2 regions of the Clostridium tanneri genome follow, and region 2 is predicted to be linked to the other one. Evidence: a T-box and tRNA genes for the amino acid it is inferred to sense, from the RefSeq annotation. Region 2 holds a T-box; the other holds one or more tRNA genes.
What was found. The T-box of region 2 lies ahead of tyrS (tyrosine--tRNA ligase). A T-box ahead of a tRNA ligase gene usually reads a tRNA of that ligase, here a tRNA-Tyr.
Positions count from the first base shown of each region.

Region 1: it encodes a tRNA-Tyr, which carries the amino acid that the T-box ahead of tyrS (tyrosine--tRNA ligase) is inferred to sense. The anticodon was not compared.

Region 1 covers NZ_JARUJP010000005.1:66,336-70,617, forward strand. The annotation lists gene yyaC (spore protease YyaC) at 1-498, opposite strand, end outside; gene P8V03_RS05830 (hypothetical protein) at 611-1,297, shown strand; tRNA gene P8V03_RS05835 (tRNA-Thr) at 1,633-1,708, shown strand; tRNA gene P8V03_RS05840 (tRNA-Tyr) at 1,718-1,802, shown strand; tRNA gene P8V03_RS05845 (tRNA-Val) at 1,811-1,886, shown strand; tRNA gene P8V03_RS05850 (tRNA-Thr) at 1,907-1,982, shown strand; tRNA gene P8V03_RS05855 (tRNA-Tyr) at 1,995-2,079, shown strand; SAM riboswitch class I at 2,162-2,260, shown strand; gene metK (methionine adenosyltransferase) at 2,337-3,512, shown strand; gene recD2 (SF1B family DNA helicase RecD2) at 3,645-4,282, shown strand, end outside.
Region 2 covers NZ_JARUJP010000015.1:75,942-80,223, forward strand. The annotation lists gene P8V03_RS13060 (DUF4178 domain-containing protein) at 1-681, opposite strand, end outside; gene P8V03_RS13065 (acyltransferase) at 883-1,992, opposite strand; T-box leader at 2,238-2,496, shown strand; gene tyrS (tyrosine--tRNA ligase) at 2,585-3,796, shown strand; gene P8V03_RS13075 (helix-turn-helix transcriptional regulator) at 3,905-4,282, opposite strand, start outside.

The DNA of each region.
Region 1 (4,282 bases), on a different contig from region 2:
AACTAGGCTATGGGTAATAACCTTGGCCATGCTTAATACTAAGTTTAATCTAATATTACTAGTATTAAATATTTCGTCATTATCATTGGAGTCCACTATACCTATGATAGAGGTCTCACCGACATTTGGTAGAGACTTGCCAACGCCTTTGCCGGGATGTACAGGGTAGTCTCTCGCCTGAATTTCTCCTATGCTCTCCGAATCACCAAGACATGCATCTATACCTATTATGTTACTATGAGGGTGCAGAAGTTTAATTTCATCTAATTTTCTATCAATATTTAAAGCATGTATTGGATCTGAAATTGTACCATATACAGGAAGAGGAAAGTTTTTAGATGTAAGTAAGGTTCCAATTAAGGGACCAAGACAATCCCCTATACATCTATCAGTGCCAATACATACTATAATTGTATCCTCGTTAATATAGTCTTTTAAAAAGTATGCAATTTCATAATATGCTAGTGGATTCTTGTAGTTAGCTTTTACCTTATTCAATAGATACACCTCCTTAATAATTTATATGAAGATGTGTTATGAAATATTAAGGGAAAAAGAATAAAAAATTTATTTAGTGGGATAATAATATGATGCAAGGAAGGTGTGTTATATGAATAAGAGAGTACAAATATTAGCAATAGTTTCATCAACTATTATATGTGTATTTATTATGCTGTGTTCAGATAAAATTTATATGTATAAAAACCTAATAGTAGATACCATTGAAGAAAGCAGTAATAATAAAAAGGTAAGTAAAGAAGATGAAAAAAAACCAGCTGAAAATCAAGATATAAGTGAGTTGCTCAAAAGTAAAGATAATATTGAGTCAGTGGTTATAAGCGATAGCTATAAAAAAATTAAGATGGATTCTTTAGCTAGGCAAATAGAAGAGGATAAAATAGACTTTTTTGGTCAAGATAAAGTTGATTATGGAAAAGAAGACAAGAAAGATGTGGTTAATAAGAGTGATAACTTTGGTAAAGATAACAAATCTAGTATAAGCAAGGGATATAATAAGAATGGTGAGATAAAAAAGGAAGATATACCTGTTTTTAATACTGTATCATCAAAGGATAAGGTTAACTTAAGTAGCTCTGATAAAACAAAAATACTCTTAACAGCCAGTAAATTGTCTGTTGTTGACTATGAAAAAGTAAAGGAGTATCTTTCTAGTGGCAGCAATAAAGATATAAAAAGCGCATTAAAACTACTTAATCAGAGGCTATCTGATAAAGATTATGAAAAGGTAAAAGATGTGGCAAATAAATTTTTAGGTGAGGACATTGTAGAGCAGTAGCGCCAGAATAGTTTCTGGTATTTTAGTGGAAATATATAGGAGCTTTATCGCTGAATCCTCTAGATACTGCTTTGGTAAAGGGCTAGTTCAAGCATAAATCAACGGTGGTTTCAAAGCATTTCTAGTTGTGAATTCGCCAACATTTCAATAGTAAATAATCTGCATTTAAAAAATGATTACGTGAGTTATATTGAGGTAATTGAAGGTACATGGAGGAAAATCAACTAGAATTCACTAAAGGGGCTATAATCGAATTTGAAAATAATATGGTGTCGTTATATAATAATCCATGTCAGCGGCGTTGAAAAACAAACCAAAGACAAAACAAATAATTAGCTGGCATAGCTCAGCAGGTAGAGCAACTGACTTGTAATCAGTAGGTCGCGAGTTCGATTCTTGCTGCCAGCACCAAAAAAATATGGAGGAGTTCCCGAGTGGCCAAAGGGGGCAGACTGTAAATCTGTTGTCAGTGACTTCGATGGTTCGAATCCGTCCTCCTCCACCATAAATTAAGGGCGCATAGCTCAGCTGGGAGAGCACCTGCCTTACAAGCAGGGGGTCACAGGTTCGATCCCTGTTGTGCCCACCATTAAAAACTTAATTAAATTAGCTGGCATAGCTCAGCAGGTAGAGCAACTGACTTGTAATCAGTAGGTCGCGAGTTCGATTCTTGCTGCCAGCACCAAAAAAAAAATATGGAGGAGTTCCCGAGTGGCCAAAGGGGGCAGACTGTAAATCTGTTGTCAGTGACTTCGATGGTTCGAATCCGTCCTCCTCCACCATAAATAAAGCACTTAAAGGTGTTTTATTTTTTTAACATAATATGTACTAAATGTATAATACATAATTAAAATATGAATAATACTCTTATCAAGAGAGGCGGAGGGACAGGGCCCGATGAAACCCGGCAACCAGCTTTATGCTAAGGTGCCAATTCCTGCAGCGTTGACTGCGAGATAAGAGAGTTGTTAAGTTTATTAACCTCTTCTTATTAATAGAAGAGGTTTTATTTTTGATATAATAAAACGGAGGGATAAATATGAGAAGGCTATTTACGTCTGAATCAGTTACAGAAGGACATCCAGATAAAATTTGTGATCAAATTTCAGATGCTATTCTTGATAGTATATTAGAAAAAGACCCAAATGGAAGGGTTGCTTGTGAGACATCAGTTACTACTGGAATGGTTATGGTTATGGGAGAAATATCAACTAATTGTTATGCAGATATCCCAAGAATAGTTAGAAAAACTATAGAAGAAATAGGATACACAAGAGCTAAGTTTGGGTTTGACTGTGATACTTGTGCTGTACTTACTTCTATAGATGAGCAATCATCTGATATAGCTATGGGAGTAGATGAAGCTCTTGAATCTAAAATGGGTGAAATGGATAGAATGGAAGCAATAGGTGCTGGAGACCAAGGTATGATGTTTGGTTTTGCTACAAATGAGACACCTGAATATATGCCTATGCCAATAAGCTTAGCTCATAAGCTTTCAAGAAGATTATCAGAAGTAAGAAAGAATGGAACTTTAACTTATTTAAGACCGGATGGAAAGACACAGGTTACTGTAGAATATGAAAATGACAAACCAGTTAGAGTTGACACAATCGTAATCTCTACTCAGCATGATCCGGAAGTGACTCGTGAGCAAATAGAGAAGGATTTATTAGAACATGTAATAAATCCTATAATTCCAGCTGAACTTTTAGACGATACAACTAAGTATTTTATAAACCCAACAGGAAGATTCGTTGTTGGAGGACCACAAGGAGATGCTGGTTTAACTGGAAGAAAAATAATAGTAGACACATATGGTGGATATGGTAGACATGGTGGTGGAGCTTTCTCAGGAAAAGATCCAACAAAGGTTGATAGATCAGCTGCATATGCTGCAAGATGGGTTGCTAAGAACCTAGTTGCTGCGGGTGTTGCAGATAAGCTAGAAATACAAGTAGCTTACGCTATAGGAGTTGCTAAGCCTGTATCTATTACTGTAGACACTTTTGGAACAGGAAAAATTGAAGAGAACAAGATAATAGATATAGTTAATAAGGTATTTGATTTAAGACCAGCAGCTATAATTAAAGAATTAGACTTAAGAAGACCTATTTACAGACAAGTAGCAGCTTATGGACACTTCGGAAGAACTGATGTTAATGTTCCATGGGAAGCTTTAAGCAAGGTTGAAGATATAAAGAAATACTTATAATAAAAAGCTCTTATGCATATGCATAAGAGCTTTTTATTAGCTAAGAATTAACAGTGAATGGTGAATAGTTTATGTTATAATTATAATGAAGAAAAGAAATAGGAAATAACTAAAAAAATTAGGAGAGATCTTATGCAGGAAGTACAGGGTATTGTAGAAGATATAATATTTCAAAATGAGGAAAATGGTTATGTAGTAGCAAGGATTAAGTCCGAAAAAGAAAACATAACAATAGTAGGTTGCATACCTTATATATCAGAAAACTTAAACTTAAGACTGTCTGGGGAATGGGTATTACATCCGAATTTTGGTCAGCAATTTAAGGTAATATCCTGTGAAGAGATTGTACCAAGTTCTACTGTAGGTATAGAAAAATATTTGGCCTCTGGAATAATATCCGGGATAGGACCTGTAACTGCAAAAAAGATTGTTGAAAAGTTTGGAGAAAAAACCTTAGAGATTTTGGATAATAATATAGAAAGATTGAAAGAGATAGATGGGATAGGCAAAAAAAAGATAGCATTAATATGTGAATCTTATTCTAAGCAGTATGAAATTAGAAATATGATGATTTTCTTTCAAACTTATGGAGTTTCACCTAATCAGTGCGTAAAGATACATAAAAGGTTTGGAGCAGATTCAATAAAAATTGTAAAGGAAAATCCATATGTGTTAACTGAAGAGATTTCTGGAATAGGATTTAAAACTTCGGATAAGATTGCAAGAAGTTTGGGAATAGAACCTAGCTCTCCTTTTAGAATACAAAGTGG
Region 2 (4,282 bases):
ATCAGCCTTTTTACTTTGGTCTAAATCCGAAGTTATAGAAGTCTCATATTTAAAGTCACTGTTTGAAGCTATAAACTTAGATAGTCTGTTATCCTTGTTGTTTAACACACAGGACCTTAGAGTTAATATTATTGTTATAAGAGCAAAAATCGTCATAAATACAAGCTTTACATCTATTTTGTTTTTCTTAGTACTGTTTAGTATAGACGGGTTATACTTATTAATAGGTTCTTCTTCTAGTTTCTCAATATCTCTTTCCTTTATATAATACCCCTTTGAAAACTCCTGCTGTCCGCCCCAATTCTCTACTGATATTAACAGTGTTTCTGTAATATCCTCGTACTCCTTGTAAAATACTTCTTCCCCTAAATCTACATCTACATTTCCTCTATAGTCTTCTACCTTCGCTGACTTATTTTCTATTTCTTTATATTCCTTACTTTTAATATTCTCTTCTAGAAACCCTTTGCTGTAGGGCTCTTCGCTATAAACAGCATACTGGTTATTTAATTTGTCAACAATTAACCATCGTATTTGAAAATTTTCTTTACTTTTCAGTTTATATTCAGTCCATGTTGCACCATCGGAATCTCTAAATACTATGTATCCATCTATAGTAAATTTTAATCCCTTTATCTTAATACCAGATCCTAAGTCTAGTGATATATTACTATTAACCATCCCATCTCACCTGCCTTTTACTACCCCTTATTATCTAATTGGAATAATCTTTAAGCTTATACTAATATTATACATTATTAACGGAATGTATATCCATTATTTCTCATTAGTTTTCTTTCCAAATCCTGAGATATTATTATAGGGTAGTTGAATAATTAATAATCCATTCCCTTTAATTATGATGTACAACTTATGTAAACACTAGGCTGTTTTTGAGTATTCTTCTTTTATAATGAATTTCTTACGAGACACTTTGCTACCGGTTATATATTCTGAAAAAGGAATAAAACTAATTAGCTTAATAAAAACAGGGGTTACTACTACTGTTATAATTAAGGTTAAAACTCCTACTATAAGGTAATTTCTAGTATTGAATCTTATCATAATATCATTGGCAACATAGTTTATAACAATAACATGTGCCATATATGAAGCAAAGGAATAATCACCGATAAATTTCATTGACTTATAAACCTTAACTTTTTCTACAAGTTTAACCGAGATCAAGTAAAATGCTAATATAGAAACTATCATATATAACAAGGATAGTATTCTCACATATTTCACTTTATTTATCTCATTTAGATAAGCATATATAAACAGCAGTCCATAAGCTCCATATATACCAACCTTAAATTCTACAAGTTTTTTCTTAATATACCCATAATTTAAAGCTAAGTACACTCCTAATACAAAGTATATAAACCAAAATAATATAGATATATTTATAATTCTCTGCTGTACTTCTGTAGGCGTTCCAAATATAAACCTGGCTGTGTTATCAGAAATAACTGACTGATACTTTGATATTTGATAATATAAACATAGTAATAGAACAAAGATGCTTGTCCTAATTTTAATATCTAAAGAATGTATTCTTTTAGCAATCCAAAGTATTATAGGAAATATAAGATATAGTCCTAGGGCCATTCCCATATACCAAAGATGAAAGGCTCCATTTCCTGCAATAACCTGAACTATAAAGTCCTTAAACCTCTCTTCATTCCCAAGTTTAATCATATTTATTGCAGACCATATAACGTAAGGTATAAGTATGTATTTTATTCTTTTTGCATAATACTTTTTCCAATCAAAGTTGTTGAAACTTACATAAAAAAGAGCTACTGCACTGATAAACAAAAACATAGGCACTGCTGGTTTACCCATAACATACATAATCTTCATTACTGTATAGCTAGAGTATGGAAGTCCCTTAATATTAGAAAATCCCCCTAGGGTATGCTGTACTACAACAAATATAAATGCTATTCCTCTCAAAATATCAATTTCATTTAGTCTTTCTCGTTTCATATTTTACCAATGTTCCTTTCTTAAAATCCTGCTTACAATTGATTTTCAATAGTTTAAACTCATACTGCTTATTCTAACATACTTTTATTTATTTTTAAAAATTTATGTCACAGTTTACACCCAAATCAATTAGTAGAATCTCTTTATTACCCCATTGACTTATTACAACCAATAGAGTATAATTTCAATAATTTAATATCTGCATAACGAAGATTTGTGGTATTCTACATTTCGGAGTATAAGAAATAAAAGCTGCGATAAGAACTAGTAGCAATCAGTATACCAAACAGAAAGTTACCGTATGATGAGAGGTGCATGGTTAGCGATTGTGAATACATCTTTGAGCTTCGCACCGAATAGTTTTTCTTAGTAGGCTGCGACGGAGCATCTTCACCCGTTATCGTGATAAAGTATCTCATCTTATGATGACGTACTTGATAAGGTAAGCAATGTGAGTTGTTTATAAATTTAAGGTGGTAACACGAATTTTATCTCGTCCTTTTTCTAAAGGGGCGAGTTTTTTATTGCCTACTTTTATCTTCTTATAGACCTTGCTAATATTAAAAATAATATTTTCAGGGAGATGTTAAATATGCTAACAGCAAAGGAGCAGATGAGAATTATCTGCAAAGGGGTACACACCCTTGTAAACCAGGAAGAGTTACTTGCAAAACTGGAAAAATCATTGGAGCAGAACAAACCTCTAACTATCAAATTGGGACTTGACCCTTCGGCACCGGATATTCATCTAGGGCATGCAGTAGTTCTCCGTAAGATCAAACAAATGCAGGACTTAGGACACCGTGCAGTAATTATCATTGGTGATTTCACCGGTAGAATTGGTGATCCAACAGGAAAGTCTAAGGGCAGAGTGGCTCTAACTGATGAACAGGTAAAGGAAAATGCCAAAACCTATTGTCAGCAAATCTTTAAAGTGCTTGATACGGAAAAAACAGAGGTTCGTTTTAATAGCGAATGGCTTTCTAAACTTAACTTTGAGGATGTTATCAAGTTAGCCGCTACTACTACCGTTGCCAGAATTTTAGAACGAGATGATTTCCAAAAGAGATATGAAAATCAGATTCCAATAGGAATTCATGAATTTTTCTATCCTCTAATGCAGGCATATGATTCTGTTGAACTTAAAGCTGATATGGAATTAGGTGGAACAGACCAAACCTTTAATATTCTTATGGGCAGAACCCTTCAGAAAACATTAGGTCAGGAGCAGCAAATTGCAATCTTTATGCCTATCCTTGAAGGCCTAGATGGTGTCGAAAAGATGAGTAAAAGCCTTGGTAATTATATCGGCGTTGGCGAACCTGCAGAGGTAATGTTTAAGAAGGTTATGGAAGTTCCTGATGAACTTATTATTAAATATTTTGAGTTAACTACTGATGAGCATCCTGATAAAATCGATAAAATCAAAACAGAACTAGATAATGGTGCAAATCCTAAGGATATTAAATATCTCTTAGCTAAAATTATTACATCACTTTATCATAGTCCAGAGGATGTGTCAAAAGCAGTTAACTATTATGATATAGCATTCAGTAAAAAATCTATTCCTGATGACATTCCAGAACTCTTAATAGAAACAGGAAAAGATACTATTTTCGATGTTATCCCTAAACTGATGGAGATGGATTTTGTAAAGAGTAGAAGTGAATTTATAAGATTGTTAACCCAGGATGGAGTTCAGTTAAACGGTGAAAAACTGACATCATGTCATACAGATAGAGTACTAACTTGCAGCGATGTGATGAAAATCGGAAAGAAGCGCTTTGTAAAGCTTATAAAATAAATAAAGTGCACCTCCAGGGTTAGATAGAAATCTAATATTTAGAGGTGCATTTTTTATGGTAGAGCATCTACTAAAAATCAAAACAATATAATCAGCAATCTTCTTATGTTACTGATAGTTATAAATCCTTAACAACTCTTTAATCCTTCTAATAATCTCCTCTCGTACACGTGTCGGCTCTAAACATTTACATTTATCACCAAAACTAAGCAAGAGATTATATCCAAATTCATCTTCCACAAAGGGGAAGTTCACCACTAATTTACTATCTCCATAGGACTGAATATTTTCTTCTCCGCAGTATTCCATCATCCTATCTCTTAGGGATTCATCAACTAAAAGCTTGATTGTAACAATGTTTTTCTCTATATAGTCCCAAGATCCTAAGGCCTTGCCATGAAATTCCCGTGGCGTAAATGTATCCTCAAGAATCTTAAGGGCTGAAATACGAGATAGTTTAAAAATACGGAAATCCTGTCTGGAATC